DNA from 3 places in the Streptomyces sp. JL2001 genome. Region 2 is predicted to be linked to each of the others. Evidence: riboswitches for the same ligand, from Rfam matches in the RefSeq annotation. Region 2 holds a riboswitch; each other region holds the start of a gene.
The links. A riboswitch is a leader RNA that binds a small molecule or an ion and turns the genes downstream of it on or off. The one in region 2 is predicted to bind cobalamin.
Positions count from the first base shown of each region.

Region 1: it holds a riboswitch for cobalamin, as region 2 does, so the genes downstream of both, ACE1OA_RS31415 (energy-coupling factor ABC transporter permease) here and ACE1OA_RS11925 (ribonucleoside-diphosphate reductase subunit alpha) in region 2, are expected to answer to the same signal.
Region 3: it holds a riboswitch for cobalamin, as region 2 does, so the genes downstream of both, ACE1OA_RS26865 (cobalamin biosynthesis protein) here and ACE1OA_RS11925 (ribonucleoside-diphosphate reductase subunit alpha) in region 2, are expected to answer to the same signal.

Region 1 covers NZ_CP169421.1:7,034,927-7,044,358, forward strand. The annotation lists gene ACE1OA_RS31380 (FAD-dependent oxidoreductase) at 1-211, opposite strand, end outside; gene ACE1OA_RS31385 (SRPBCC domain-containing protein) at 408-854, shown strand; gene ACE1OA_RS31390 (ArsR/SmtB family transcription factor) at 851-1,219, shown strand; gene ACE1OA_RS31395 (glutaredoxin domain-containing protein) at 1,535-1,972, opposite strand; gene ACE1OA_RS31400 (energy-coupling factor ABC transporter ATP-binding protein) at 2,249-3,097, opposite strand; gene cbiQ (cobalt ECF transporter T component CbiQ) at 3,094-3,843, opposite strand; gene ACE1OA_RS31410 (energy-coupling factor ABC transporter substrate-binding protein) at 3,850-4,278, opposite strand; gene ACE1OA_RS31415 (energy-coupling factor ABC transporter permease) at 4,275-4,976, opposite strand; cobalamin riboswitch at 5,006-5,211, opposite strand; gene ACE1OA_RS31420 (PTS-dependent dihydroxyacetone kinase phosphotransferase subunit DhaM) at 5,289-5,693, opposite strand; gene dhaL (dihydroxyacetone kinase subunit DhaL) at 5,690-6,265, opposite strand; gene dhaK (dihydroxyacetone kinase subunit DhaK) at 6,473-7,465, opposite strand; gene ACE1OA_RS31435 (plasmid stabilization protein) at 7,857-8,180, opposite strand; gene ACE1OA_RS31440 (SRPBCC family protein) at 8,273-9,352, opposite strand; gene ACE1OA_RS31445 (histone protein) at 9,349-9,432, opposite strand, start outside.
Region 2 covers NZ_CP169421.1:2,740,946-2,750,377, forward strand. The annotation lists gene ACE1OA_RS11895 (extracellular solute-binding protein) at 1-78, opposite strand, end outside; gene ACE1OA_RS11900 (GntR family transcriptional regulator) at 364-1,128, shown strand; gene ACE1OA_RS11905 (DUF3311 domain-containing protein) at 1,371-1,625, shown strand; gene mctP (monocarboxylate uptake permease MctP) at 1,622-3,244, shown strand; gene ACE1OA_RS11915 (hypothetical protein) at 3,329-3,925, shown strand; gene ACE1OA_RS11920 (GNAT family N-acetyltransferase) at 3,944-4,444, shown strand; cobalamin riboswitch at 4,498-4,622, shown strand; gene ACE1OA_RS11925 (ribonucleoside-diphosphate reductase subunit alpha) at 4,751-7,117, shown strand; gene ACE1OA_RS11930 (ribonucleotide-diphosphate reductase subunit beta) at 7,117-8,133, shown strand; gene ACE1OA_RS11935 (DUF2809 domain-containing protein) at 8,134-8,535, shown strand; gene def (peptide deformylase) at 8,511-9,140, opposite strand; gene ACE1OA_RS11945 (tetratricopeptide repeat protein) at 9,201-9,432, opposite strand, start outside.
Region 3 covers NZ_CP169421.1:6,014,387-6,023,818, forward strand. The annotation lists gene ACE1OA_RS26835 (bifunctional cobalt-precorrin-7 (C(5))-methyltransferase/cobalt-precorrin-6B (C(15))-methyltransferase) at 1-763, opposite strand, end outside; gene ACE1OA_RS26840 (ZIP family metal transporter) at 832-1,557, shown strand; gene ACE1OA_RS26845 (cobyrinate a,c-diamide synthase) at 1,560-2,948, opposite strand; gene cobO (cob(I)yrinic acid a,c-diamide adenosyltransferase) at 2,942-3,550, opposite strand; gene ACE1OA_RS26855 (putative cobaltochelatase) at 3,550-5,583, opposite strand; gene ACE1OA_RS26860 (cobyric acid synthase) at 5,726-7,231, opposite strand; gene ACE1OA_RS26865 (cobalamin biosynthesis protein) at 7,228-8,190, opposite strand; cobalamin riboswitch at 8,224-8,357, opposite strand; gene ACE1OA_RS26870 (hypothetical protein) at 8,479-8,700, opposite strand; gene ACE1OA_RS26875 (inorganic phosphate transporter) at 8,722-9,432, opposite strand, start outside.

The sequences.
Region 1 (9,432 bases), 4.3 Mb from region 2:
GGCCGGCCTCGTTCGGTGCGATGCCGCCGGTCACGATGAGGCCGACTCCGCCCCGGGCGCGCTCGGCGTAGAAGGCGGCCATCCGCTCGAATCCGTGCTCGGCCTCCTCGAGGCCGACGTGCATGGAACCCATGAGCACCCGGTTGGGCAGGGTGGTGAACCCGAGGTCGAGCGGGCTCAGCAGGTGCGGGTACGGGGTGGTCGGGGCCATCGGGCGCCTCCTCGCGCAGGGTCGTCACCGTCTGTTGTAGACGACCCGAGGGCGCTTGTGCAACTAGTTGCATAACGACGGTCGCGTGATGTGCGCAACGCGCGCCCCGCCGTTCGCGCAACCTTTGGGTTGCGCCTCGATCCGCGACGTGCAACCCTGGAGTTGCATCTGATGGTGTCGAGGAACGGAGTCCGTCATGAGCGAGGACCGGATCGAACGCGAGACCCTGATCGAGGCGCCCCTGGAGCGCGTCTGGACCCTGGTGGCACAGCCCGGCTTCTGGGTCGCCGACAAGGCGAGCCTGCCGGGCACGGTGGCCGAGGAGGGCGTGACGATGGTGGCGAGGAACCCCGAGCACGGCGACTTCCCCGTGCGCGTGGAGAAGGTGCGGCCCCCGAGCTACCTGGCGTACCGCTGGACCAGCGCCTTCCCCGGGGAGGAGCTGCGCGAGGAGAACAGCACCCTGGTCGAGTTCACACTGACCGCGGAGGGCGGCAAGACCCGCCTGCGTGTCGTCGAGAGCGGGTTCACCGCGCTGGCCGGGTCGGAGGACCTGCGCAGCCGGAACCACAAGGACCACACCGAGGGCTGGCCGCTGGAGCTCGACGCGCTCCGCAAGCGCGCGGAGGAGCCCTCCCCGTGACCGAGGAGGTGCCCGGTGCCGCCGAGGTCGTCGACGTCGTCCTCGGCGCGCTGGCCGACCCGATGAGACGGCGGCTGCTCGACCTGCTGGCCGCGCGGGGGGAGGCGACCGCGACCACGCTCGCCGCGGAGCTGCCCGTCTCGCGGCAGGCCGTCGTCAAGCACCTCGCCGTGCTCGACGCCGCCGGACTGGTGTCCGGCGGCCGGGTCGGCCGGGAGGTGCGGTACGCGGTCAGGCCCGCGGCCCTGGACACGACGGCCCGCTGGATGGCCGGCCTCGCGGCCGACTGGGACCGGCGCCTGGCCCGCATCAAGCGCGTCGCCGAGGCGGCGGAGCGGGACGAGGGCGGGTCGCACGGAGTCTGAGCAGCGCGCCGGCTGACGGGAGCCCGCCGGCCGGGCGGGGGGCGCGCGCCGGGCCCGGCATCGGGACGGTGGCGCCGGCGATGCCGAACGCGGCCGCGCACCCGGCCGGGGCGGACACCGTCCGCCGCCGGACGGCGACGGTGCCCCTGAAGTCGACCGGCTCGCAGCTTCAGCCGGTGCGGCGGAACAGCCTCGGTCGCGGCAGCGGCGCCGGCACACCGAAGCCGACCCGTGCGGCTTTCCCGCTCTCCGAGCAGCAGGCGGTCGACGCACTCACCGGTCCCGTCCGGGTGCTGATCCCCGGCGCGCTCCCGGTCACGAGGAAGGGGAGAGCTGTTCGCGCACCCAGGCAGGATCGGGGTTGGTGTGCGGCCGGCCCGCCACGACGACGGTCGGCACGGTCTCGTCGCCGTCGTTGGCCGCCCTCACCACCGCCGCTCCGGCCGGGTCGCGCCAGATGTCGACCCAGTGCAACCGGCGGGCGCGACGGCCCAGCCGGATGCGCAGCCGCAGGCAGTACGCGCAGCCCGGCCGCCAGTAGACGACCGGCCGGCCGTCGACGGCGCTGCGGCGTTGCGCCTCCGTCGCACCGATCGACCTCGGGAAGACCAGCGGCGAGTTCACGCCTGCCAGCAGCACGAACGCCGCCAGGAGCGCCGCGGCTTCGCCGGGGCGCCCCCGGAGGAACAGCCCGGTCGCGACGGTTGAGCCGATGGACACGAGCAGCACCGGCAGGATCCACATGCGCGTCATGATGATCCAGGCTATCGGTGAGCCGAGTCTCCCGCCGGAGCGGGCCGCCGACCCGCGGGTACCCGCCGGCCTCCCGGGCGTCACGCACCACGTCGAGCGAGGCCTCGGCCACCAGGGGCAACTCCTCCTCGGGGAAGGTCATCGCGCCGTCGCCGAACGAGATCAGGTACCGCGTCCTCCACGGCTCCCTCGGCCGTCGGCCCCTTCGAACCCTCCTCGCCCTACGAGGAACGCCTCCCTTCGGAACCGAAGCTCCTCCCCGCTTCCGAGGCACCGTCAGGCCCGCCCCCGCACCTCCGCCCACGCGTCCAGCTCCTCCGCCGTCCGCGGACCCGGCGCGTCCGGTGCCAGCAGGCCGTGGCCGCGCAGCAGCCGGGTCACGGCCATGCCCCACGGGCGGCGCAGCCGGGCCGCGGCGAGCAGCGCGTCGTCGCCGAGCAGTTCGGCGATCGGCCCGGTCCGGAGCCCTTCGGGCGACAGCACCGCGGCGTCGTCCGCCCAGCGCAGCGCCAGATCCACGTCGTGTGTGGCCATCACCACGGTCGTACCGGTGTCCCGCAGCCGGCCCAGCACCTCCAGCAGTCGCTCCTGCCCGTGCGGATCGAGCCCGGCCGTCGGCTCGTCCAGGACCAGGACCCGCGGGCGCATCGCCACCGCCCCCGCGATCGCCGCCCGCTTGCGCTGCCCGTACGAGAGGAGGTGCGTCGGCCGGTCCTCCAGGGCCACGATGTCCAGCGCCTCCAGCGCCTCGCGGACCCGCAGCCGCACCTCCTCCTCCGGCAGGCCCAGGTTCATCGGCCCGAAGGACACGTCCTGGCCGACCGAGGCCGCGAAGAGCTGGTCGTCCGGGTCCTGCACCACGAGCTGCACCGTCGTCCGCAGCCGGGTCAGACCCTTGCGGTCGTGCGACACCTTCTCGCCGTCCAGCCGGAGCGTGCCGCGGCCGAGCCGGAGCCCGCCGCTGAGCAGTCGCATCAGGGTCGTCTTGCCACTGCCGTTGCGGCCGAGCAGAGCCGTCGCCCGCCCCTCGGGCACGGCGAAGTCGATCCCGTCCAGGACGGCGGGACCGTCCTCGTAGGCGAATCCCGCCTTGACCAGCTCCACGACCGCGGACCGAGAACTCAACGCAGGGACCTTTCGAGTACGAGAGTGAGCGCGACGAGCCCGGCGAGCAGGCCGGCCGACGCGGTGAGGAACCGGCGCGAGACCGCGGCCTCGGGCACCAGGACCCGCAGCGTGCCGTCGTACCCGCGCCCCGCGAGTCCGGTCTGCAGCCGCTGGGCGCGGTCGAAGGCACGGACGAACGCGGTCGCGCCGAGCCCGGCCAGGGAACGCCAGGTCGCCGCCCGTGTGGTGAGCCCGAGCCGGGCCGCCTGCGCCTGCCGGATCCTGGCCATGGCGTCCAGGAGCAGGAAGCCGATCCGGTACATCACCAGGGCGACGTCCACGACCGGGGCCGGCACGCCCGCGCGGACGAGCCGGGGCAGTACGTCCGAGACCGGCGTGGTGAAGGCGAACAGCAGGACCCCCAGTGAGGCGGCCGACGTCCGCAGCAGCAACTCGCCCGCGTGCACAGGTCCGTCCGGAGCGAGGGCGACGAGCCCGTGGGCCCCGCCGACCTCGAACAGCAGCGGGACCGCACCCGTCACGCAGAAGCCCAGGGGGATCCGGAACGCCCGCCACAGCTGACGTCGCGGCACGCCGGCGGGTCCGAGCAGCACGGTCAGCGTGGCCGCGGCGACCAGCACGGCGCCGGGCCACGGCGGCAGGCACACCGCGCACAGGGTGAGACCGAAGCCGAGAACGGCCTTCTCGGCAGGATGACGGCGACGCCAGCGACTGCTGTGCGCCGCCGCGTCGATCGGCAGCATCCGTGACTACTCGTCGCCGGGCGGCGCGGCCGCGGGCTTCACGGACATCGCCGCCGTCGCCGCCGACTTCGCGGACGATGCCGACGGAGTGACGGCGGGCGTCGTCGTGCCGTCCGGTGTCGCCCGGGCCGCCGCGCGGGCCTCGCCCTGCCTGCGCCCCTTGCGCAGGCCGAAGTAGTACGCGAGGACACCGGCGCCGAGCGCGGCCTGGAGCGCGAACAGCGCCGACTCGATCTCGCCGGACGGCGGCTCGTAGAGCGGGCTGAACCACGGCTCGTAGTCCGGACTGAGCTCGGTGATGGCGGTCTCCGCCTCGGCGTCGGCGCCGGTGAACGGCTCCTCCTTGTGGTCGCCCAGCCCCAGCAGCAGGGGCAGTACCGCCAGCGCGGCCACCACGAGCAGCAGCAGTGAGTTGATCTTCGCGTTCCTGCTCATCGGCCGACCGCCTCCGTGGTCCCGCTCTTCCGGCCCGCGGGAAGCAGCACGCCGAGCCGGGTCAGTTCCCCCTTGCTCGACTGCGCGAGCAGACGCATCACGAGCACCGTCAGCAGACCCTCGCTGACCGCGAGCGGGATCTGCGTGACGGCGAAGATGCCGCCGAACTTCGCCAGCGCCCCGACGAAGCCGCTGCCCGGGTCGGGGAACGCCAGCGCCAGCTGCACGCTGGTGACGCAGTAGGTGGAGAGGTCGGCGACGAAGGCGCCGAAGAAGACGCTCACCATCAGCGGGACGTCGAACCGCCGCAGCAGCCGGTACGTCCCGTACCCGGCCCACGGGCCGACGATCGCCATCGAGAAGGCGTTGGCGCCCAGGGTGGTCAGCCCGCCGTGCGCCAGGAGCAGTGCCTGGAACAGCAGGGTGATGGTGCCCAGTACCGCCATCACGGGCGGCCGGAAGAGGATCGCGCCCAGCCCCGTACCGGTCGGGTGCGAGCAACTGCCCGTCACCGAGGGAATCTTGAGGGCGGACAGGACGAACGTGAAGGCACCGGAGGCGCCGATCAGCAGCGTCGACTCGGGATTGGCCTTCACCTCACGGGTCAGCGCACGGACACCGTGGACGACGAAGGGGGCGGCTGCGACGCCCCAGGCGGCCGCGTGCACAGGGGGCAGGTACCCCTCGGCTATATGCATGGTTGGGAGACCCTCTCCAGCACCTCGTGGATGGACAACGCACCTTGGCCGGTCTCCTGGCTGACGGTCATGACGCCCGGACTCCGCCTTCCCACACCGCCCGCGGTCGCCCGCGGTGGTGCAGTGGCTTCCCTGGGGACCTCCCAGGGCGTGGAGCCGGACCTCCCGATCACAGTGGCGAGGGCCGCACCGGTACTGCACCGGTTTCCCGTACACCAAGGCCCTGCGACATTAGTGCGTTGACCAGGTACATCACAACACGGTGGTGTGCCGGCACGGCCCGTGACGGGCGGCCGGGCCGCCCGCCGGGCCTCATGCCTTCCGGTAGGTGTACGCCTCCGAGGCCGCCGCCTCCACGGCGTCCAGGTCCCCGCCGGCGCTCGCCGTCACCAGGGCGGCGACGGCTCCCTCGACGAACGGCGCGTCGATCAGCCGGGCCCCCGCGGGCAGTTCGCCGTCCTCGGCGAGGAGCGCCTTGACGGTGAGGACGGCGCTGCCCAGATCGACGAGCAGGGCCACACCCGCGCCGCGGTCCGCGGCCTCGGCCGCCTCGGCGATCAGCTCCGCGCTGGTGCCGAGACCGCCGTCCGGAGTGCCGCCCGCGGGCAGGATCGGCGCGCACGGGCCGCCTCCGGCCAGACCCCGGGCGAGTGCGGCGACGGCCGCCGCCACCGGGCCGCTGTGGGAGACGAGGACGATGCCGACCTGCCCGGTCATCCCGCCGCCTCGGCGAGCGCGGCCATCAGCAGCGCGGACGAGGTGGCTCCGGGGTCCTGGTGCCCGACGGAACGCTCGCCGAGATAGCTGGCCCTGCCCTTGCGGGCCCGGAGGGGCACGGTCGCGAGGGCGCCCCGCTCGGCCGCCTCCCGCGCGGCACCGAAGGACCGGCCCAGTGCCTCGGCCGCCGGCAGGAGGGCGTCGAGCATGGTCTTGTCGCCGGCCTGCGCCCCTCCGAGTCGCGACACCGCCGAGACCCCGGCATCCAGCGCCTCGGCCAACCGGGCCCGGCTCACGGCCGGTTCGTCGCCCAGTTCCTTGCCGGTCCGGCGCAGCAGCGTCCCGTACAGAGGCCCGGACGCGCCCCCCACCGTGGAGATGAGCCGGCGTCCCGCGGTCACGAGGACGGCCCCCGGCGTCGGGGGCGGCTCCTTCTCCAGTACGGCCGTGACGGCGGCGAAGCCCCGCTTCAGGTTGGCGCCGTGGTCGGCGTCGCCGATGGCGGAGTCCAGCTCGGTCAGACGGTCCGCCTCCCGGTCGACGGCGGCCGCGGCGATCGTCAGCCAACGGATGAAGAAGGCGGCGTCGAACGCCCCGGACGCGGCGTCGGAGAATGCGCCCGGCGTGCCGGGGGAGCCGGGTGGGTCGGAGGATGCGCCGGGTGTGTCGGGGGAGTCGGGGGCGGTCGGCTCGGGCACTGCGGTCACCTCGCTGGAGTCGGCTGCGGTGGGGGAGTTCGGGAGCGCGGGAGTTCAGCGCGTCGGGGGCCGCCCGAGGCGTCACCGGCCCCAGCGCAGCGCCGCCGTCTGCACGGGCGCGTCCCACAGCCGCAGCAGTTCCTCGTCCACCTCGCAGAGCGTCACCGAGCAGCCGGCCATGTCGAGCGAGGTCACGTAGTTCCCCACCAGCGTGCGGGCGACCGGGATGCGGCGTTCGGCCAGCACGCGCTGGACCTCTGCGTTGAATCCGTACAGTTCGAGCAGAGGGGTGGCGCCCATGCCGTTGACCAGGACCAGGACCGGACCCGACGGTCGCAGGTCCTCCACGACGGCGCTCACGGCGAAGTCGGCGATCTCCCGCGAGGTCATCATCGCGCGCCGCTCGCGTCCCGGCTCGCCATGGATCCCGATTCCCAACTCCAGCTCGCCATCGGGGAGTTCAAATGTGGGACTGCCCTTCGCCGGGGTACTGCAGGCGCTCAGGGCCACCCCGAAGGACCGCGACCGCTCGTTGACCCGGCGGGCGACGGCCTCGACCCGCTCCAGCGGCGCGCCCTCCTCGGCGGCTGCTCCGGCGATCTTCTCCACGAAGAGGGTGCCCCCCGTGCCGCGCCGCCCGGCCGTGTAGAGGCTGTCCGTCACGGCCACGTCGTCGTCGACCAGGACCCTGGCGACCTGGACGCCCTCGTCCTCGGCGAGCTCGGCGGCCATCTCGAAGTTGAGGACGTCGCCGGTGTAGTTCTTGACGACGAACAGCACCCCCGCCCCGCTGTCCACCGCGGCGGCGGCCCGCACCATCTGGTCGGGCACCGGGGAGGTGAAGACCTCGCCGGCGCACGCGGCCGCCAGCATCCCCGGCCCGACGAACCCCGCGTGCAGGGGCTCGTGCCCGGATCCGCCGCCGGAGACCAGCCCCACCTTGCCCGCCATGGGGGCGTCGCGCCGCAGGACCACGCGGTTCTCGACGTCGACGGTCAGTTCGGGGTGGGCCGCGGCCATGCCGCGCAGCGCGTCGGCGACGACGCTCTCGGGCACGTTGATCAGCATTCGCACGAGTACCTCCGGGGGAGTGGAGCGGGTGAGTCGTCCAGCGGGTCGGGGCAGGGCGTGACGCGGGGGCGGTACGGCAGGTGGCGCGGCGCGGGAGGGTGCCGGTCGCCGGGCCGGGGGACGGCCGTACGGCGCCGGCACGGCAGCGCGCGGGCGCCGACCACCTGAGCGGCAGTCAGCGCGGAGGGGGCGGGCCGTCCTTCGCGGGTGCGCGTCACGCACCGATTATCGACGGCGCCGGGCCTGCCCGCACGGGTACCGCGGGTTCGGGTGCGGACAGGCGATCGGGGGTGCGGCGACGAACGGCTCCACGCTCCGTCGCGGGCAGGAGGACCGGTGGCGCCCGGACGGCGGGTGCGGGGGGTTCGGCCGCGTGTGCGTGGCCCAGAGCGTGTCAGTGACCCAGAGCCCGCTTGAGCTCCGCCTTGTCCATCTTGGAGCGGCCCTCGATGTTGCGCTGCCGGGCCTCGTTGTAGAGCTGCTCCTTCGTCGGGCCCTGCGCGCCCCGGTGGGACCGCTGCCCGCCCCGACGCGACGATGACATGTCCTCGAGGGAGGTCCGGCTGGCGGTCTTCGACTCGCCTGCGCGGGCACGTTCCTTGTTCACCGTGCGCGCGGCGATCTCCTTGGCCCGCTCGGTGCTCTCGCCGCGATCCTCGGCGCTCTCCTTGATGTGCTCGTACTGCCGCTCGCGTTTGGGGCTCGAACCACGAGGCATGACGTCTCCTTGGTCGGGTCGGGTCGGGTCGGGTCGGGTTCCGGCCGGTTCCGCGATACCCGCCGGGGGCGAGCGCATGCGCGCCGTCGGCGTCACTTCCTGCCGGCGTCCTCGTACTCGTCCTCGTCTTCCTCCTCGTCCTCCTCTTCCTCCTCCGGCTCGTCCTCGTCGTACTCGTCCTCGTACGCCCCGTCCTCCTCCTCGTCTTCCTCGTCCTCCTCGTCCTGGTCGGCTTCGCCGTCCTCGTCGTCCGCGCCTTCCTCTCCTTCGTCCTCGTCCCGGTAGCCCTCCTGACCTTCCTCGTCCTCTTCGCCCTCTTCGCCCTCTTCGCCTTCCTCTGCTTCCTCCTCCTCCATGGCCTCCTCGTGCGTCTTGACGACCTCGCCGTCGCGTATCTCGCCCCGCCAGCCCTCGGGTTCCTCGCTGCCCAGGGTCACGTGGCGGTCGAAGTGCTTCAGGTCGAGGCGCAGACGGCGGCCGCCGGCGCGCCACACGTTTCCGGTCTTCTCGAAGAAACCGGAGGGGTAGTACTCCACGACGACCAGGATGCGCGTGAGGGACGGGCCGAGTTCGTGGAAGCTCACGCAGCCGCGGACGGTGCCCTTGGCGCCATCCGAGCTCCAGACGATCCGGTCGTCCGGCACCTGCTCCTGGATGGTTGCCTTCCAGCCGCGCGTGGAGGGGCCGACCTTCACCTTCCAGTCGCTGGTGGTGTCGTCGCCCTTGGAGACGCTGCGGACGCCCTTGGCGAAGTCGCTGAAGTCCTCGAACTCCGTCCACTGGTCGTACGCGGCCCGCAGGGGCACGCCCACGTCGATGAACTCGACGATGTTGGTCGCCTTGGTGCTGCCCTTCCTGCCCTTGCCCTTCCCCTTGCCGAACAGCCCGGACGCCGCGTCCGTGACCTTGTCCTTCAGGCCGGAGAGCTTGCTGCCGGCAAAGGCCTTCAGGGGGGAGTCCCCCTGGAGCATGCGCCCGCCGATGTCCCCCAGGCTCCCGCCGTTCTGCGCGACGTCGCCCAGTTTGTCCGTGACCTCGCCGATCTTGCCGGAGGCCTTGTCGGCCAGTCCCTCGGCCTGGGCCGTGAGGAACTTGCCGAGTTCGTCCTTGAGCATGTCGAATCCGGATCTGTCCTTCGTGTTGTTCTCTGTCTTGTTCTCTGTCGTTGTCATGACCTACTCCGCGAGGACCGGGAAGACGTCTTCTTGGCCGCCGTCTTGCGCGTCGAGCCCGTCGACTTCTTGGGTGCCGT
Region 2 (9,432 bases):
CTTGTCGGCTCCGCCACACGCGGCAATGCCGACCATCATGCCCGCGACACCGATCGCCGCAATGAGCTTGCGCTTCACGCCACCCTCCTCAGGGATGCCTGCAACCCCTGCCCACCGCGCGAAGACATACGTCGAGTAGTGCTCGTGGGGCTGGGAGCTGGTCTTTAATGGTTTAGACCAGTACCCGGAGCTTGGCCTAGACCTTTAGGGGTGTCAAGGGTGTATAAGAAGGGCAGTCGGGTCCGTTATCGGACCGACACCTGAGGGAGGGCGACGACCCGTGACCGGTCCGTGCCACCATGTGAGCCGCTATAGACGGAGGAGCCGGTGACGGCAGCAACACAGGAGTCGGGAAGGCAGGCCATGGCCACGGACGCGGGCAACAGCGAGACAGAGGGCGGCGCCGCCACCCGCACCGCGCGCGTGCCCAAGTACTACCGACTGAAGCGGCACTTGCTCGACATGACGGAGACCCTGCCGCCCGGCACACCGGTCCCGCCCGAGCGCACCCTCGCCGCGGAGTTCGACACCTCGCGCACGACGGTGCGGCAGGCACTGCAGGAACTGGTCGTCGAGGGCCGCCTGGAGCGGATCCAGGGCAAGGGCACGTTCGTCGCCAAGCCCAAGGTCTCGCAGGCCCTGCAGCTGACCTCGTACACCGAGGACATGCGGGCACAGGGCCTGGAGCCCACCTCGCAGCTGCTCGACATCGGGTACGTGACGGCCGACGACACGCTGGCCGGCCTGCTCGACATCGCCGCCGGCGGGCGGGTGCTGCGGATCGAGCGGCTGCGCCTCGCCAGCGGGGAGCCGATGGCGATCGAGACCACCCACCTCTCGGCCAAGCGCTTTCCCGCGCTGCGGCGTTCGCTGGTGAAGTACACCTCGCTCTACACGGCGCTCGCCGAGGTCTACGACGTCCACCTCGCCGAGGCCGAGGAGACCATCGAGACCTCGCTCGCCACCCCGCGCGAGGCCGGCCTGCTCGGCACCGACGTGGGTCTGCCCATGCTGATGCTGTCCCGCCACTCGCTGGACGCGCAGGGCGAGCCGGTCGAGTGGGTGCGCTCGGTGTACCGCGGCGACCGGTACAAGTTCGTCGCCCGGCTGCAGCGCCCCAACGGCTGACCGCCCCGCGGACGACTCCCGGCCGTCCGGCCGAAAGACTGAAAAGATTCCGCCACTTCGGCGTGAACCGGTGCCCCGATACATCCGTGAGGTGTGTCGGGGCACTGGCGTGTCTCCGTGCGACGTCCATCGAGATTCGTCCGTTATCCGGACGGGGGTTCCATGGAGCGGACCGGTCCCCTAGATTTCACGCGCATTACCCGCGTGATCAACGGTGTTCAGCGAGGGGACGGAGTCGCCATATGTCAGAAGTGACGCAAGACAAACAACCGGTCGTGACACCGGTACGCGTGATCGTGGCGCTCTGTCTGGTCGCGCCCTTCGTGGCGATGCTCTGGGTGAGCTCGTACGCGAAGGTCGATCCGACCTTCATCGGCATCCCGTTCTTCTACTGGTACCAGATGGCCTGGGTCGTCGTCTCCACCGTGCTGACGATGGTCGCGTACAAGCTGTGGCAGCGTGACCAGCGCGCCCGCAAGGGAGGTGCGTCGCGATGAAGGACGGCGTGAACGGCGTCGCTCTGGGCGTCTTCATCTTCTTCTTCCTGGCCGTCACGGTCATGGGCTTCCTGGCCTCGCGCTGGCGCAGGGCCGAGAACGAGCACAGCCTGGACGAATGGGGTCTCGGCGGCCGTTCGTTCGGTACCTGGGTGACCTGGTTCCTGCTGGGCGGCGACCTCTACACCGCGTACACCTTCGTCGCCGTCCCGGCGGCCATCTACGCGGCCGGCGCGGCGGGCTTCTTCGCCGTCCCGTACACGATTCTCGTCTACCCCCTGATCTTCACCTTCCTGCCGCGGTTGTGGTCGGTGTCCCACAAGCACGGATACGTGACCACCTCGGACTTCGTCCGCGGCCGGTTCGGCTCCAAGAGCCTGTCGCTGGCGGTCGCCGTCACCGGCATCCTCGCCACCATGCCGTACATCGCGCTCCAGCTCGTCGGCATCCAGGCCGTCCTGGACGTGATGGGCGTGGGCGGCGGCGAGACCACGCACTGGTTCGTCAAGGACCTGCCGCTGCTCATCGCCTTCGGTGTCCTGGCGGCGTACACGTACTCCTCCGGACTGCGCGCGCCGGCGCTCATCGCCTTCGTCAAGGACACGCTGATCTACCTCGTCATCGCGGTGGCGATCATCTACATCCCGATCAAGCTGGGCGGCTTCGACGAGATCTTCGCCAAGGCCGGCGAGGCGTACGCCACGATCAACCCCGCCACCGACAAGCCGCGCGGCGCGCTGGTGCCGGGCGAGATGGGCCAGTGGGGTTACGCGACGCTCGCGCTCGGTTCGGCGCTGGCGCTCTTCATGTACCCGCACTCGATCACGGCGACGCTGTCCTCGCGCAGCCGTGACGTGATCCGCCGCAACACGACGATCCTGCCGCTCTACTCGCTGATGCTGGGCCTGCTCGCGCTGCTCGGCTTCATGGCGATCGCGGCGGGCGTGAAGGTGACCAACGGTCAGCTGGCCATCCCGCAGCTCTTCGAGAACATGTTCCCCGATTGGTTCGCGGGCGTGGCCTTCGCCGCCATCGGCATCGGCGCGCTGGTCCCGGCGGCGATCATGTCGATCGCCGCGGCCAACCTCTTCACCCGCAACATCTACAAGGACTTCCTGAAGCCGGACGCCACGCCGGAGCAGGAGACCAAGGTGTCCAAGCTGGTGTCGCTGCTGGTCAAGGTCGGCGCGCTGGTCTTCGTCCTCACCATGGACAAGACGGTCGCGATCAACTTCCAGCTGCTCGGCGGCATCTGGATCCTGCAGACGCTGCCGGCCCTGGTCGGCGGCCTGTTCACCCGTTGGTTCCACCGCTGGGCGCTGCTGGCCGGCTGGGCCGTCGGCATGGTCTACGGCACGGCGGCGGCGTACGGCGTGGCCAGCCCGACGCAGAAGCACTTCGGCGGCTCGTCCGCCGAGATCCCGGGCATCGGCGAGATCGGCTACATCGGCCTCACCGCCTTCGTGATCAACCTGGTGGTGACCGTCGTCCTGACGTTCGTCCTGAAGGCCGTCAAGGCGCCCGAGGGCGTGGACGAGACGTCCCCGTCGGACTACACGGCGGACGCCGGCGACGCGGGCGTGCAGACCGAGCTGCCGAAGGTGGGCGCGGGCCACTGACCCCGCCCGCAAGGTGACGAAGGCCGCCGCGCTTCCACAGGGAAGGCGCGGCGGCCTTCGCCGTGGTCACGAAAGGATGTGCGGATGAGAACCGGACCCCGCCTCTCCCTGCTCGTCCTGCTCCCCCTCGTGCTCGCCGTCACCGGCTGCGGCACCGAGGTTCCGGGCGGACCGGCACCCGACCGCGCGGAACTGGAGGCGCGAGCCCACGCCGCGCAGACCCGTGTCGAGCACGTGTACGTCACCGAGGCCGAGGGGTTCCGGCCGGCCCTCCAGTCGGCCGGTGTCATCGGCGACGACGGCTTCCAGCTCACCTACGTCGGGCCCGCCGGCGAGCAGCTGACCCTCTCCGCGGAGCGGCGCCCCTTCACCGAGCGGGACTGCGCCGCCCCGCCGGCCGGCGACACCTGTGTGAAGGAGGGCGGCGGCTGGTACCGGCACTCCGCCGACCGGCACGCGTACCTGCGCAACGAGAACGGCCTGCGCGTCGAGCTGGCCGCCCCGCTGTCCGTGGGGAGGGACCTGCTGCGGGGCGCCGCCGCCGAGGCGCACCGCGCCGACGACGCCGAACTGGACGCGGTCCTGCCGCGGCGGACGAGCGGGAGCGGACCGGTCGAGCGCGGCGACCTGCCACCGGTCGGCGACGGAGCCCCCGACAACGGAGTGGGCGCGAGCGGCTGAGCGGGGCACACTGCCTGGATGGACTTCACCATCAGGGCGGTACGGCCCGAGGAGTACGACGCCCTCGGCGAGGTCACCGCGCGGGCCTTCCTCGACGACGGGCACCTCGACTTCGGCGAGGACGACGCCTACCTGCGCCTGCTGCGGGACGTGGCCCGGCGGGCCGCGGAAGCGGAGGTGCTGGTGGCGGTGGACCGCGCCGGCACGGTGCTCGGCGGCGTGACCTTCGTCGCCGGCGGGGAGTGGGCCGACATCGCGCGCGAGGGCGAGGCCGAGTTCCGGATGCTCGCCGTGGCGAAGGGAGCCCGCGGCCGGGGCGTCGGCGAGGCCCTCGTCCGGGTCTGCACGGAGCGGGCGCGCAGGACACCTGGATGCCGGCGGCTGGTGCTCTCCACCCAGTCGCGCATGTCCGCGGCGCACCGGATCTACGAGCGGGCGGGCTTCGTCCGTACCCCTGACCGGGACTGGAGCCCGCTGGCCGACATGGACCCCCTGCACACCTACGCGTTGGAGCTCTGAGCACGGAACGACACAACATGTGGGGGGTGTCTCCAGGGGCGCCCCCCACATGTATGCTCATGCTCGCTGTCGCCGCAGGGGAATCCGGTGCAAGTCCGGAACTGTCCCGCAACGGTGTGCTTATGGCGTTTTCATCCGCCAGGTGAGTCCGAAGACCTGCCGACAGTGCGCCCGGTCCGTCCGTTCCGGGTGTCACAGACGTCCGGGCCTCGCGGAGTGGGCCGGTGGCGCGGCGCACCCTGCGTACGGGTGCCCGGCTGCCCGCTTCCCCCGCCGGCCCCGAGCCGAGCGAGGGAGAGCCCCCACGTGACCATCGCGCCCGCCGATCCGGCCGCAGCGATCGAGAGCGACGGACCCGGGACCGTGCTGCTGCGGATCCTGACCGACCTCACCGCCGATCTCCCCGACACCGACCCCGGCAAGGTCGCCGCCGCCGCGCTGCGCGGCCGGAGCGCCGGCTCGGACGAGGCGGAACTGCGCGAGCTGGCCACCGAGGCGGCCGCCGGCCTGATCGCCGAGGACCCCGCGTACTCCCGGCTCGCCGCCCGGCTCCTGACGATCACCATCGCCGACGAGGCGGCCGGCCAGGGCGCGGTGAGCTTCTCGGCCTCCGTCGCCGTCGGCCACCGCGAGGGTCTGATCGCCGACCGCACGGCCGCGTTCGTCCGGCTGCACGGCGCGGCGCTCGACGCGACCGTGGACCCGGCCGGCGACGACCGCTTCGGCTACTTCGGCCTGCGCACCCTGTACTCGCGCTACCTGCTGCGCCACCCGATCACCCGCAAGGTCGTCGAGACGCCCCAGCACTTCATGCTGCGCGTGGCCGCCGGGCTCGCCGAGGACAACTCGACGCGCGCGCTGGACGAGGTCACCGCGCTCTACGGCCTGATGAGCCGGCTCGACTACCTGCCCTCCTCCCCCACGCTCTTCAACTCCGGCACCCGCCACCCGCAGATGTCGTCCTGCTACCTGCTCGACTCGCCGCTGGACGAGCTGGACTCCATCTACGACCGGTACCACCAGGTCGCGCGGCTCTCGAAGCACGCGGGCGGCATCGGCCTGTCGTACTCCCGCATCCGCGCCCGCGGTTCGCTGATCCGCGGCACCAACGGGCACTCCAACGGCATCGTGCCGTTCCTGAAGACGCTGGACGCCTCCGTCGCGGCCGTGAACCAGGGCGGCCGGCGCAAGGGCGCCGCCGCGGTCTACCTGGAGACCTGGCACGCGGACATCGAGGAGTTCCTGGAACTGCGCGACAACACCGGCGAGGACGCCCGGCGTACGCACAACCTGAACCTGGCGCACTGGATCCCGGACGAGTTCATGCGCCGGGTCAACGCCGACGCCCCGTGGTCGCTGTTCTCCCCGGCGGACGTGCCCGAGCTGGTCGACCTGTGGGGCGAGGAGTTCGACGCCGCCTACCGCGCCGCCGAGGCGAAGGGCCTGGCCCGCAAGACCATGCCGGCCCGTGACCTGTACGGCCGGATGATGCGGACGCTCGCCCAGACCGGCAACGGCTGGATGACCTTCAAGGACGCCTCGAACCGCACGGCCAACCAGACGGCGGAGCCGGGCCACACGGTCCACTCCTCCAACCTCTGCACGGAGATCCTGGAGGTCACGGACGACGGCGAGACCGCGGTCTGCAACCTGGGCTCGGTCAACCTCGGCGCGTTCGTGGACCTGGCGACCGGCGACATCGACTGGGAGCGGCTCGACGCGACGGTCCGCACGGCCGTCACCTTCCTCGACCGCGTCGTGGACATCAACTTCTACCCCACCGAGCAGGCCGGCCGGTCCAACGCCCGGTGGCGTCCGGTGGGCCTGGGCGCGATGGGCCTCCAGGACGTCTTCTTCCGGCTGAAGCTGCCGTTCGACTCCCCCGAGGCGAGGGCGCTCTCCACCCGGATCGCCGAGCGCATCATGCTCGCCGCCTACGAGGCCTCCGCCGACCTCGCCGAGCGCAACGGCCCGCTGCCCGCCTGGGAGAAGACCCGCGCCGCCCGCGGTGTCCTGCACCCCGACCACTACGGCGTGGAGTTCACCTGGCCGGAGCGCTGGGCCGCGCTGCGCGAGCGGATCGCCGCCGTCGGCATGCGCAACTCGCTGCTCCTCGCCATCGCGCCGACCGCGACGATCGCCTCGATCGCCGGTGTGTACGAGTGCATCGAGCCGCAGGTCTCCAACCTCTTCAAGCGCGAGACGCTGTCCGGCGAGTTCCTCCAGGTCAACTCGTACCTCGTCGACGAGCTGAAGAAGCTCGGCGTCTGGGACGCGCAGACCCGGGAGGCGCTGCGCGAGTCCAACGGCTCGGTGGCCGGCTTCACCTGGGTCCCGGCCGAGGTGCGCGAGCTGTACCGCACGGCCTGGGAGATCCCGCAGCGCGGTCTGATCGACATGGCGGCGGCCCGGACGCCGTACCTCGACCAGTCCCAGTCGCTGAACCTGTTCATGGAGACGCCGACCATCGGCAAGCTGTCGTCGATGTACGCGTACGCCTGGAAGCAGGGTCTGAAGACGACGTACTACCTGCGGTCCCGCCCGGCGACCCGGATCGCCCGCGCCGCCCAGGCGTCGACGGCCGCCGCCACCATCCCCGTCCAGCAGGTCGCCGACCCCGACGCGGTCGCCTGCTCCCTGGAAAACCCCGAGTCCTGCGAGGCCTGCCAGTGATGAGCGCGAACGAACAGAAGAACCTCCTCGACCCGGGCTTCGAGCTCACCCTGCGGCCCATGCGGTACCCGGACTTCTACGAGCGCTACCGGGACGCGATCAAGAACACGTGGACGGTGGAGGAGGTCGACCTCCACTCCGACGTCGCCGACCTCGCCAAGCTCACCCCCGGCGAGCAGCACATGATCGGCCGGCTGGTGGCGTTCTTCGCGACCGGTGACTCGATCGTCGCGAACAACCTCGTGCTCACGCTGTACAAGCACATCAACTCCCCCGAGGCGCGCCTGTACCTGTCGCGGCAGCTCTTCGAGGAGGCCGTGCACGTCCAGTTCTATCTGACGCTGCTCGACACCTACCTGCCCGACCCGGACGACCGCACCGCCGCGTTCGCCGCCGTGGAGAACATCCCCTCCATCCGGGAGAAGGCGCAGTTCTGCTTCCGGTGGATGGACTCGGTCGAGAAGATCGACCGGCTGGAGACGCAGGCCGACCGGCGTCGCTTCCTGCTGAACCTGATCTGCTTCGCCGCGTGCATCGAGGGCCTGTTCTTCTACGGCGCCTTCGCCTACGTGTACTGGTTCCGGTCGCGCGGCCTGCTGCACGGCCTGGCCACCGGCACCAACTGGGTCTTCCGTGACGAGACGATGCACATGAACTTCGCCTTCGAGGTCGTGGACACCGTCCGCAAGGAGGAGCCGGAGCTGTTCGACGACGAGCTCCGGGAGCAGGTCACCGCCATGCTGCGGGAGGCCGTCGAGGCGGAGCTCCAGTTCGGCCGCGACCTGTGCGGCGACGGCCTGCCGGGCATGAACACCGAGTCGATGCGCGAGTACCTCCAGTGCGTCGCCGACCAGCGCCTGACGCGCCTCGGCTTCGCCCCGGTGTACGGCTCCGAGAACCCGTTCGCGTTCATGGAACTGCAGGGCGTCCAGGAGCTGACGAACTTCTTCGAGCGCCGCCCGTCCGCCTATCAGGTGGCGGTCGAGGGCTCGGTGGACCTCGACGAGGACTTCTGAGTGATCCGTACGCGGGTGGTGGCCGGCGCCGCCGCCCTGCTCACCGTCGCCGCGGGCCTGGGAATCAGGTCCGCGGCGTCGGGCGTCGTGGCGAAGTACGCCGGGGACGCCCTCTACACGGTGCTGGTGCTGGCCCTGGTGGTGCTGCTCGCGCCGCGGGTCCGGCCCGCCGTGGCGGCCGGGATCGCACTGGGGTTCAGCGTGGCGGTGGAGTTCTTCCAGCTGACGGGGGTCCCGGCGGAGCTGGCGGCACGCTCCACGCTCGCCCGGCTGGTGCTCGGCACGTCGTTCAACGCGCCGGACCTGCTCTGGTACGCGATCGGCGCGGCGGTCGGCTGGGCCGTCCACCGCGCCGCGCGTCCGCGTGCCGACGCGGATCAGTCGTTGGCGACGACCGGGTAGCGCGGGGTGCCCTCGGCCATCTGGCGCAGGGCGTCCTTGCGGTCGCGCTTGGAGAGCCGGTCGATGTACAGGTAGCCGTACAGGTGGTCCGTCTCGTGCTGGAGGCAGCGCGCGAAGTAGCCGGTGCCACGGACCTTGATCGGGTTGCCCTGGGCGTCCTGGCCGCGGACCACCGCGTAGTCGGGGCGGGCGAGTTCGGCGTAGGCCGTCGGTACGGAGAGGCAGCCCTCGTTGGACTCGTCCAGGGCGCGGAGCTCGGCCGGCAGCTCCTCCAGGACGGGGTTGCAGACGACGCCGACGTGGCGCACGCCCTCGTCGTCCATGCAGTCGTAGACGAAGACCTTGAGGTCCACACCGATCTGGTTGGCGGCGAGGCCCACGCCCTCGGCGGTCCGCTGGCTGGCGAACATGTCGTCGATCAGCGTCGCGAGCGCGTCGTCGAACTCGGTGACGTCCTTGCACTCCTTGTGGAGCACGGGGTTGCCCACGACCGTGATCGGACGCGACGTCCCCCGCTCGCGGTACGCGAGCTCGCGCGCCTCGCAGTCCTCCGTGTCGACGACGAACCCGTCGTTGATCTGCTCGTCAGTCTCCTGCTGCGCCATTCCGCCGCACGCCTTCCTCAGAACCCCAGTCGATGGTCGCGTACAGCCTACGGGCAGTGGTCAGCAGACTTCTTCGAGATCCCGCCACTCACGGCTGTCGGGGCTGTCGGCGACCCAGCCGTCGAGCAGGCCGCGGACCAGTCCGGCCGGCGCGGCGATCCCGCACTCGCGCTCGGGGACCCACAGTTCGCCGGGCGAGCGGTGGCCGAGCGGCCCGGGGTGGCCGGGTTCGCTGTGGTCGTGCGGGTCGAGGTGCTCGCCCTCGCCCTCGGCGCTCGGCATCGTCGACTCG
Region 3 (9,432 bases), 3.3 Mb from region 2:
GCGCCTCGTACGGCAGCGGCGGCACGGGCGCGGCGACGGTCGCGTCCGGCCCCTCCGCGACCGACGCCGCTCCCGACGACCGTGCGAGAGCCGCCCCCGCGCCCGCCCCGAACTCCGCGTCCGGCAGCGCCCAGCCGCCCGGCCCGGTGAGCGGACCGGTCACGGCGGGAGCCGGTCGCTCCGCCCGGGTCTCGTCCAGGCACAGGACCAGGTTCACGCCCTCCCAGACGCGGCACATCGCCTCGTGCGGGGCGACCCGTTCCACGCGCTCACGGAACGGGTCGCCGAGCGCCGAGAACACCACCAGCGTCCGCGACTCGACCCGGTGCACCAGCTCGGCGCCCAGCTCCGCCGGACCCACGCCGGGACCCGGCAGCACGGCCACCTTGGGATGCGCCCGGCACACGTTCACCGCACGGTCCAGCGCCGCCCCGGCCACACCCGCGGCGGCTCCGTCCACGACCACGGCGTCGTCCCACGACCGCCGCAGCCGGGCGAAGGCGAGACCCACCGCGCCGGGGCCCGGCCGCACGTCGAGCGCCTCGGCCCCGAAGCGCGCGGCCAGCGCCCGCACCACCCCGAAGAATCCGGGGTCCCCGAGCGCGCGCACCACCACCCGCGTCCCGCCCTCGGACACGTGCTTGCCGATGAGGTCGAGATCCCCCTGCGTCAACACGTCGCCCCGGACGTCCACCACCCACGCGGTCCCGCCGGCCGGGGAGCCCGCGTCCGCGCCCGCACCGGACCCGATCACCGTGATCATGCGGCCGGCCTCTCCGCGCCCCGCGCGGTGATGTGCGCGGGGCCCCGCCGATCGGATAGCAAGGGCGCATGGCCGTACTCGTCGCGCTCGGCGCGTTCCTCATGACGCTGTTCGGCGGCTGGACGGCGCAGCGCGTCACCGACCGGCGCCACCTGGTCCTCGGCCTCGCGGGCGGGCTCATGCTCGGCGTGGTCGGTCTCGACCTCCTGCCGGAGGCCATGGAGGCCGCGGGGCACCGGGTGTTCGGCGTCCCGCAGGCGCTGCTGCTCTTCGTCGGCGGCTTCCTCCTCGCCCACGTGGTCGAGCGGCTGCTGGCCGTCCGCCGGGCCGCGCACGGCGTCGGGGCCGACGAGCGGGTCCCGCAGGTCGGCCTCACCGCGGCGGCGGCCATGATCCTGCACAGCCTCATGGACGGCATCGCGCTCGGCGCCGCCTTCCAGGTCGGCGGAGGCATGGGCGCCACCGTGGCCCTCGCCGTCATCACCCACGACTTCGCCGACGGCTTCAACACGTACACGATCACCAGCCTGTACGGGAACGCCCGGCGCAGGGCGGTCGCGATGCTGGTCGCGGACGCGCTCGCGCCGATCCTCGGCGCCGCGTCCACCCTGTTGTTCACCCTGCCGGAGGAACTGCTCGGCAGCTATCTCGGGTTCTTCGGCGGCGCCCTGCTCTACCTCGCCGCCGCCGAGATCCTCCCCGAGGCCCACCACGAACACCCCGCCCGTTCCACCCTGCTGTGCACGGTGTCGGGCGTGGGATTCATCTGGCTGGTGGTGGGCCTGTCCGGCTGACGTCACGTACCCGACTCCGCGCCGTGGCCGGGCCCGCAGTGCGCGACGAACCGCGCTGCGGCCTCCGGCGCCCCCGCCCAGTGGGTGTGCACGTAGCTCGCGTGCACCCCGTCCTGGACGAAGCCCTCGACCCGGCGCTCGGGCTGCCGCAGCCCCCAGGCCGCCCGCGCGCCGGCGGCCGGCTCGATCACGGTCCGGTGGAACTCGTGGCCCCGCATCCGGGCGCCGGCGGCGGCGAGCGGACTGTCGCTCACGGCCACGGCGTCCCGGTACCCGAGGGTGAGCCGCTCGGACATCCGCGCGTCGGCGTCCAGGACCCCGCACATGGGCGTCCCGTCGAGGGACCGCGCCAGGTAGAGCAGCCCCGCGCACTCCGCGGCGACCGGGGCGCCGGAGCGCGCCAGTTCGGCCACGGCCTTGCGCAGCGGCTCGTTGGCGGACAGCTCCGGTCCGTACATCTCCGGGAAGCCGCCGCCTATGACGAGCCCGGACGTCCCCTCGGGCAGGCTCTCGTCCCGCAGCGGGTCGAAGGTGACGACCTCGGCGCCGGCTGCCGTCAGCAGCTCGGCGTGCTCGGCGTACGAGAAGGTGAACGCGGCCCCGCCGGCGACGGCCACGACCGGCCGCCGCGGCCGCTGGGCCGCCCGGCTCGGAACCCCGGCCCACGGACCGTTCGGGTCCCACGCCTCGGTGCGGAGGTCGGGGGCGCTGCGCGCGAGCGCCAGCAGCCCGTCCAGGTCGCAGCCCGCGCGCACCTGTTCCGCCTGCGCCGCCACCGCCTCCACGGCGGCCGCCTGCCGCTCCGCGACGGGCACCAGGCCCAGGTGCCGCGACGGCGTCGCGACCGCCGGAGCCCGGCGCAGGACGCCGAGCACCGGCACGCCCGACTCCCCGAGGGCCTCGCGCAGCAGGTGCTCGTGCCGGTCGGTGGCGACCTTGTTGAGGATCACCCCGCCGATCCGCACCTCCGGGTCCCAGGACGCGAAGCCGTGCACCAGAGCGGCCACCGACCGGGACTGGGACGAGGCGTCCACGACCAGCACCACGGGAGCCTTCAGCAGCTTCGAGACCTGCGCGGTCGAGGCCAGTTCGCCCTGGTCGGCGGCGCCGTCGTACAGCCCCATGACCCCTTCGACGACCGCCAGGTCGCAGCCGCGCGACCCGTGCGCGAAGAGCGGCGCGACCAGGCCCGTACCGCACATGTACGCGTCGAGGTTGCGGCCCGGTCGGCCGGTGGCCAGGGCGTGGTAGCCCGGATCGATGTAGTCCGGGCCCACCTTGTGCGGGGACACCGCCAGACCACGCCCGGCGAACGCGGCCATCAGGCCGGTCGCGACCGTGGTCTTGCCCGCGCCGGAGGACGGCGCGGCGATGACGAGACGTGCTACCACTCGATGCCCCGCTGGCCCTTCTGACCCGCGTCCATCGGGTGCTTCACCTTCGACATGTCGGTGACGAGGTCCGCGAAGTCCAGCAGCTCCTGGGGCGCGTTGCGGCCGGTGATCACCACGTGCTGCTGCCCCGGCCGGTCGCGCAGCACCTCGACCACCTCGGCGGTGTCGATCCAGCCCCAGTGCAGCAGATAGGCGAACTCGTCGAGGACGTAGAACTTGTACGCCTCGGCGGCCAGGTCCCGCTTGACCTGCTCCCAGCCCTCGCGAGCCTTGTCCTCGTGCGACTGCTCGCCCTCGGCGACCTCGCGCTGGATCCAGGACCAGCCCTCGCCCATCTTGTTCCAGGTGACGGGGCCGCCCTTGCCCGTCTCGCCGAGCGCCTTGAGGGCGTTCTCCTCGCCGACCCGCCACTTGGCGGACTTGACGAACTGGAACACCCCGACCGGCCAGCCCTGGTTCCAGGCGCGCAGCGCCATGCCGAAGGCGGCGGTCGACTTCCCCTTGCCGACGCCGGTGTGCACCATCACCAGCGCACGGTTGCGGCGCTGGCGGGTGGTCAGACCGTCGTCGGGAACGACGGTCGGCTGTCCCTGTGGCATTAAGCGGCCCTCCTGGTCGCGTGTCCGGCTTGTACGTCCCTGACGAGTCCGGCGATCGAGTCGGCGCGCAGCTCGTCCAGGGTCACTGCGGTGCCGCCCAGTTCACGGGCGAGATCCCCGGCGAGCCCGAGGCGCACCGGCCCCGTCTCGCAGTCCACGACGACGGCCGCCGTGCCCTCCGCGGCGTGCAGCCGCGCGGCCCGGGCGGCCAGCGCGACCGGGTCCTTGCCGCCGGTCGCCCGGCCGTCGGTGACGACGACGAGCAGGGGCCGGCGCGAGGGGTCGCGCAGCCGCTCGACGCGCAGCACGTCGTGCGCCTTGAGGAGCCCGGCCGACAGCGGCGTACGGCCGCCGGTCGGGAGCTGTTCGAGGCGGGCGGCCGCCGCGTCCACCGACGACGTCGGCGGCAGCGCCACCTCGGCGTCCCGGCCGCGGAAGGTGATCAGACCGACCTTGTCGCGCCGCTGGTAGGCGTCCAGGAGCAGGGAGAGCACGGCCCCCTTGACGGCGCTCATCCGCTGCCGTGCCGCCATCGAACCGGACGCGTCCACGGCGAACAGCACCAGGTTGCCCTCGCGGCCCTCGCGGGTCGCCTGCCGCAGGTCGTCCCGGCGGACGACCAGCCCGGCACCGGTACGCCCGCGGGCCTTCTGGTGCGGCGCGGCGGCCTGCACGGTCGCCGACAGGTGCAGCTTCGTCAACGTGCCCCGGGGGCGCACGGCGCCGGTCGTCCTGCCGTGCTCGGTACGGGCGCGGGAGCGGCGCCCGGCCGCACCCTCGCCGAGCCCGGGCACGCTGAGCATCTTCGTCCGGAAGGGCTCGGCCGCCTTGACGGCGGCCCGCTCGCCCGCGCCGGACCCGCCCGGCGCGGGAGCGGACGCCGGACCCTCGTCCGACCCGGTGCTCTCCGGGGCCGCCTCCGGCCCCTCGCCTTGCGGCGGTACGCCCCCGCCCCCGCCTCCGCCGGGGCCGCCGTCGCCCGGGCCCGGATCCGGGTCGTCGTCGTCCGTGTCCGTGTCCGTGTCCCGGAACCGGTCCAGCGTCTCGTCGAGCTTGTCCTCGTCGAGGCCGGGCGCGTCGAAGGGATTGCGCCGCCTGCGGTGCGGGAGCGCGAGCAGGGCCGCCTGCCGCACGTCCTCGGCGGTGACGTCCGTCCGTCCGTCCCACGCGGCCAGCGCCGTGGCGGTGCGGGCCATCACGATGTCCGCGCGCATGCCGTCGACCTCGAACGCGGCGCAGGTCGCGGCGATCCGGAGCAGTGCGGTGTCGCCGAGGACCACGGCCGGCAGCAGCGCCCGGGCCGCGACGATCCGGTCCCGCAGCGCGCGCTCCTCGTCGGCCCAGCGCGTCGCGAAGGCGGCCGGATCGTCGTCGTACGCCAGTCGGCGCCGCACGACCTCGACCCGCTGCTCGGGCTCGCGGGACGCGGCGACCTCGACGGTCAGCCCGAAACGGTCCAGCAACTGCGGCCGCAGCTCGCCCTCTTCGGGGTTCATGGTCCCGACCAGCAGGAAGCGGGCCGCGTGCCGCACCGAGACTCCCTCGCGCTCGACGTACGAGGAGCCCATGGCGGCGGCGTCGAGCAGCAGGTCGATCAGGTGGTCGTGGAGGAGGTTGACCTCGTCCACGTAGAGGATCCCACGGTGCGCGTCGGCGAGGAGCCCGGGCTCGAACGCCTTCACGCCCTCGGCCAGGGCCCGTTCGATGTCGAGGGCGCCGACCAGCCGGTCCTCGGAGGCGCCGACCGGCAGTTCCACCATGCGCGCGGCGCGGGCGGCGGCCGCGGCGGCCTCGTGCGGCCCGTCCGGGCAGGCCGGATCGGGCGTGGCCGGGTCGCAGCTGAACCGGCAGCCCGCCACCACCGGAACCTCCGGAAGCAGGTCCGCGAGCGCGCGGACGGCCGTGCTCTTGGCGGTGCCCTTCTCGCCGCGGACGAGGACACCGCCCACCGCCGGGCTGACGGCGTTCAGCAGCAGCGCCAGCCGCAGGTCGTCCATGCCGACGACGGCGGTGAACGGGTACCGGGTGCTCATCGGTCGATCCTTCCTTCGGGTTCGCTGTGGGTGTCCCGGGGCGCACGCGCCTCGCGCGCGAGCGGGCGGCGCGTGCCGACGGGGGTGCGCGCGTGGGCGCCGGCGGATGCGCGGATGGTGCCGGTCCGGGTGCCGGCGGCGCTCACGGGGCGCCCGGCGGGATGAACGGCAGCCCGGCCGGCGGACCGCTCTCGATCAGCCGCAGCAGCGCGTCCGTGTCCGCGTGCTCCTCGATCAGGTCGCCCAGCCGGTCCAGCTGCTCCTCGCGCAGCGCGCCGAACGACGTGTCGGGCGCCGGGACGAACCGCCGCCCGGCCGCCGCCGCCACCTCGCGCAGGAACGCCCGGCGGAAGCCGTCGCTCTCCAGCGAGCCGTGCCAGTGCGTCCCCCAGACGGCGCCGACCCGGCAGCCGTCCAGGAACGGCTCCCCGCCCAGCACCTCGGCGACGCCGTGGTGGATCTCGTAGCCCTCCACGCGCTCGCCGAGCGCCTCGCCGACCGGCCGGGCCAGCGTCTTGTCGACCGCGAACCGGACCCGGACCGGCAGCAGCCCGAGCCCGTCCACGGCCCCGGCCTTGGACTCGACCTCGTCCTCGATCCGGATCCCGAGCGCCTGGAAACCACCGCAGACGCCGAGGACCGGGCGGCCCTCCGCGGCCCGGCGCGCGAGCGCGTCGGCGAGGCCGCGCTCGCGGAGCCAGGCGAGTGCCTTCACCGTCCCTCGGGTGCCCGGCACGATCACCAGGTCCGCGTCGACGAGCTCCTCGGCGCGGTCCACGAAGCGCACCACCACGCCCGGCTCGGCCGCCAGCGCGTCCACGTCCGTGAAGTTGGACATCAGCGGCACCGCGCAGACCGCGACCCGCAGGACGTCCTCGCCGACCGGCGGCGCCACGACCGACTCGCGGACCGCGCCGCGCATCGAGACCCGCAGTCCGTCCTCCTCGTCGATGCCGAGGCCGTGGGCGTACGGCAGGACGCCGAAGGTCCGCCGGCCGGTCAGCCCGTGCAGCATGTCGAGCCCGGGCTCCAGCAGCGTCACGTCGCCGCGGAACTTGTTCACCAGATAGCCCGCGATCAGCTCCTGGTCCTCCGGCGCGAGCAGGGCCGTCGTCCCGAAGAACTGGGCGAACACCCCGCCCCGGTCGATGTCGCCGACCACGAGCACCGGCAGCCGTGCGGCCCGCGCGATGCCCATGTTCACGATGTCCGTGCGCCGCAGGTTGATCTCGGCCGGACTGCCCGCCCCCTCGCAGATCACGGCGTCATACGTGCCCCGCAACTCCTCCAGGCACGCCATGACCGGCTCGAAGAGCTCCCGCTGCCGGCCTCCGTGGTAGCCGCGCGCGCTCAGCTCGCCCACCGGCCGGCCCATCAGCACGACCTGGCTGGAGCGGTCGCTGCCCGGCTTCAGCAGCACCGGGTTCATCAGCGCGGTCGGCTCCACCCGGGCCGCCTGCGCCTGCATGGCCTGGGCCCGGCCGATCTCCGCGCCCTCGCGGGTCACGAAGGAGTTCAGGGACATGTTCTGGCCCTTGAACGGGGCCACCTTCACCCCCTGGCGGACCAGCCAGCGGCAGATGCCGGCCGTGACGACGCTCTTCCCCGCGTCGGACGTGGTCCCGGCGACCAGCAGTCCGCCCCTCATATCCGCCTCCGCTTGATCGCACCCATGATCAGCCGGCCGCCCACACAGGCCGCCAGCGTCAGTCCCGTCACGCGCCGCGACAGCCGCACGGCCCGCTCGATGTCCGCGACCTCCACGTCCCGTCCCGCCCCGTTCAGCACCGGCCGGTGCTCTACCCGCCCGCCGTACGAGAGCGTCCCGCCGAGCCGTACGCCGAGGGCGCCGGCGAACGAGGCCTCCACCGGGCCCGCGTTGGGGCTCGGGTGCCGGCCGGCGTCGGCCTTCCAGGCGCGGGCGGCGCCCCGCGGGTCGCCGCCGGCCACCGTGGCGAGCACGGCGGTCAGCCGGGCGCCCGGCCAGCCCGCCAGGTCGTCGAGCCGGGCCGAGGCCCAGCCGAAGCGCCGGTGGCGCGGGGACTTGTGGCCGACCATCGCGTCGAGCGTGTTCACCGCACGGAAGCCGATCAGCCCCGGCACCCCGGCGACGGCGCCCCAGACGAGCGCCCCCACGACCGCGTCGGAGGTGTTCTCGGCGACCGACTCGACGACGGCGCGGGCCATCGCGGGGCCGTCGAGGGACTGCGGGTCGCGCCCGCACAGATGGGGCAGCCGCTCGCGGGCCACGTCCAGGTCCCCGGCGGCGAGCGCCCCGCCGACGGCACGGGCCTCCCGGCCCAGGGTGGTGCCGCCGACGACGGCCCACACGGCGGCGGCGGTCAGGGCGACGGAGGCGGCTCGCCGGTCCCGTACGGCCCGTGCGGCCAGCGCGCCGGCCGCGGTCGCGCCACCGGCGCAGACGGCGGTGTGCAGGGCGCCCCACCCGCGGTGGTCGTGCCAGAGAAGCCGTTCGACGGCGCCCGCGGCCCGTCCGAACGCGGCGACCGGATGGCCGCGGCGGGGGTCGCCGACGAGCAGGTCCGCCGCCAGACCGGCGGCGGCGCCGTACGCGAATACACCTGTGGCTGCACTGCGGCCGGGCATGGCGCTGTGTCCTCACTCAGGGTCCGCGCCCTGGCTCGACGTGACCGGCGGGGAGAGTTCCTGACTCCCGGGGAGGCTCTCCCCGGTCACAGTGGCGGGACCGCGCCGGAATCGCACCGGGCTTCCTCTTCTGCCGCCGTAATGGCCCCGGAAGTCCACCACGCTGTGCGAACACCCGTCAACTCACCCTTGACCTGCGGCGGGACAGTGTGCGAAGCCCCACAGCACGACGGCCGGGCGGGCCGCACCCGAGGGTGCGGCCCGCCCGGCCGGTGGGGTCGTCCCGCGTCAGACGACGATCAGATAGATCCCGTACGCGACGGCCGCCGCGCACAGGGCGAAGCAGGCGTACGCGCCGGTACGCGCGAGGGTGGCGGAGCCTCCCTGGGCCGCGGCCTGCTCCTGCTTGGAGAGGCCGACGATGCCGAGGGTGAACAGGCCCACGAGGGCGACGGTCGCCACGAGGCTGACTCCGAAGACGGAGCCGAGAGCTGCCCAGTCGATCTTCATGCGTGCGTGTCCCTTGGTTCCTTAGACCGCCGCGGCCGGGGCCGCGGGGGCTGCCGGGTCCGTGGGGGCCGGCGAGGGGATGGTGGTCTTCAGGTCCTCGTCCGCGACGGCGGCGACGGTCCCGGCGGGCGGCGGGCTGACCGCCGCGATCGCGGTGGTCACGACGCCCGCGGGCTCGGCGTCGAGGTCGTCCGCGGTGACGTTGTGGTGGTCGACCGGCTTGCGGCGCGACAGGGCCCAGATGACACCGGAACCGGCGACCAGCAGGACCGCGACGGCGACGATGCCCCAGGTGCCCTGCTTGGTGAGGAACTCGGCGCCGGCGCCGACCAGACCCGCGGCGGGCAGGGTCAGACCCCAGGCGACGAACATCCGGGTCGCGGTCGACCAGCGGACGACGCCGCCCTTGCGGCCGAGGCCCGCGCCCATCACGGCGCCGGAGCAGGACTGGGTGGTGGAGAGGGAGAAGCCGAGGTGCGAGGAGGCCAGGATGACCGTGGCCGCGCTCGTCTGGGCCGCGAAGCCCTGCGGCGGGCGCAGGTCGGTCAGGCCCTTGCCCATCGTGCGGATGATGCGCCAGCCGCCGAGGTAGGTGCCCATCGCGATGGCCAGACCGGCGGAGACGATGACCCACATCGGAGGGTTGGAGCCGGGGGCGAGGACGCCACCGGTGACCAGGGCGAGGGTGATGACACCCATCGTCTTCTGGGCGTCGTTGGTGCCGTGGGCGAG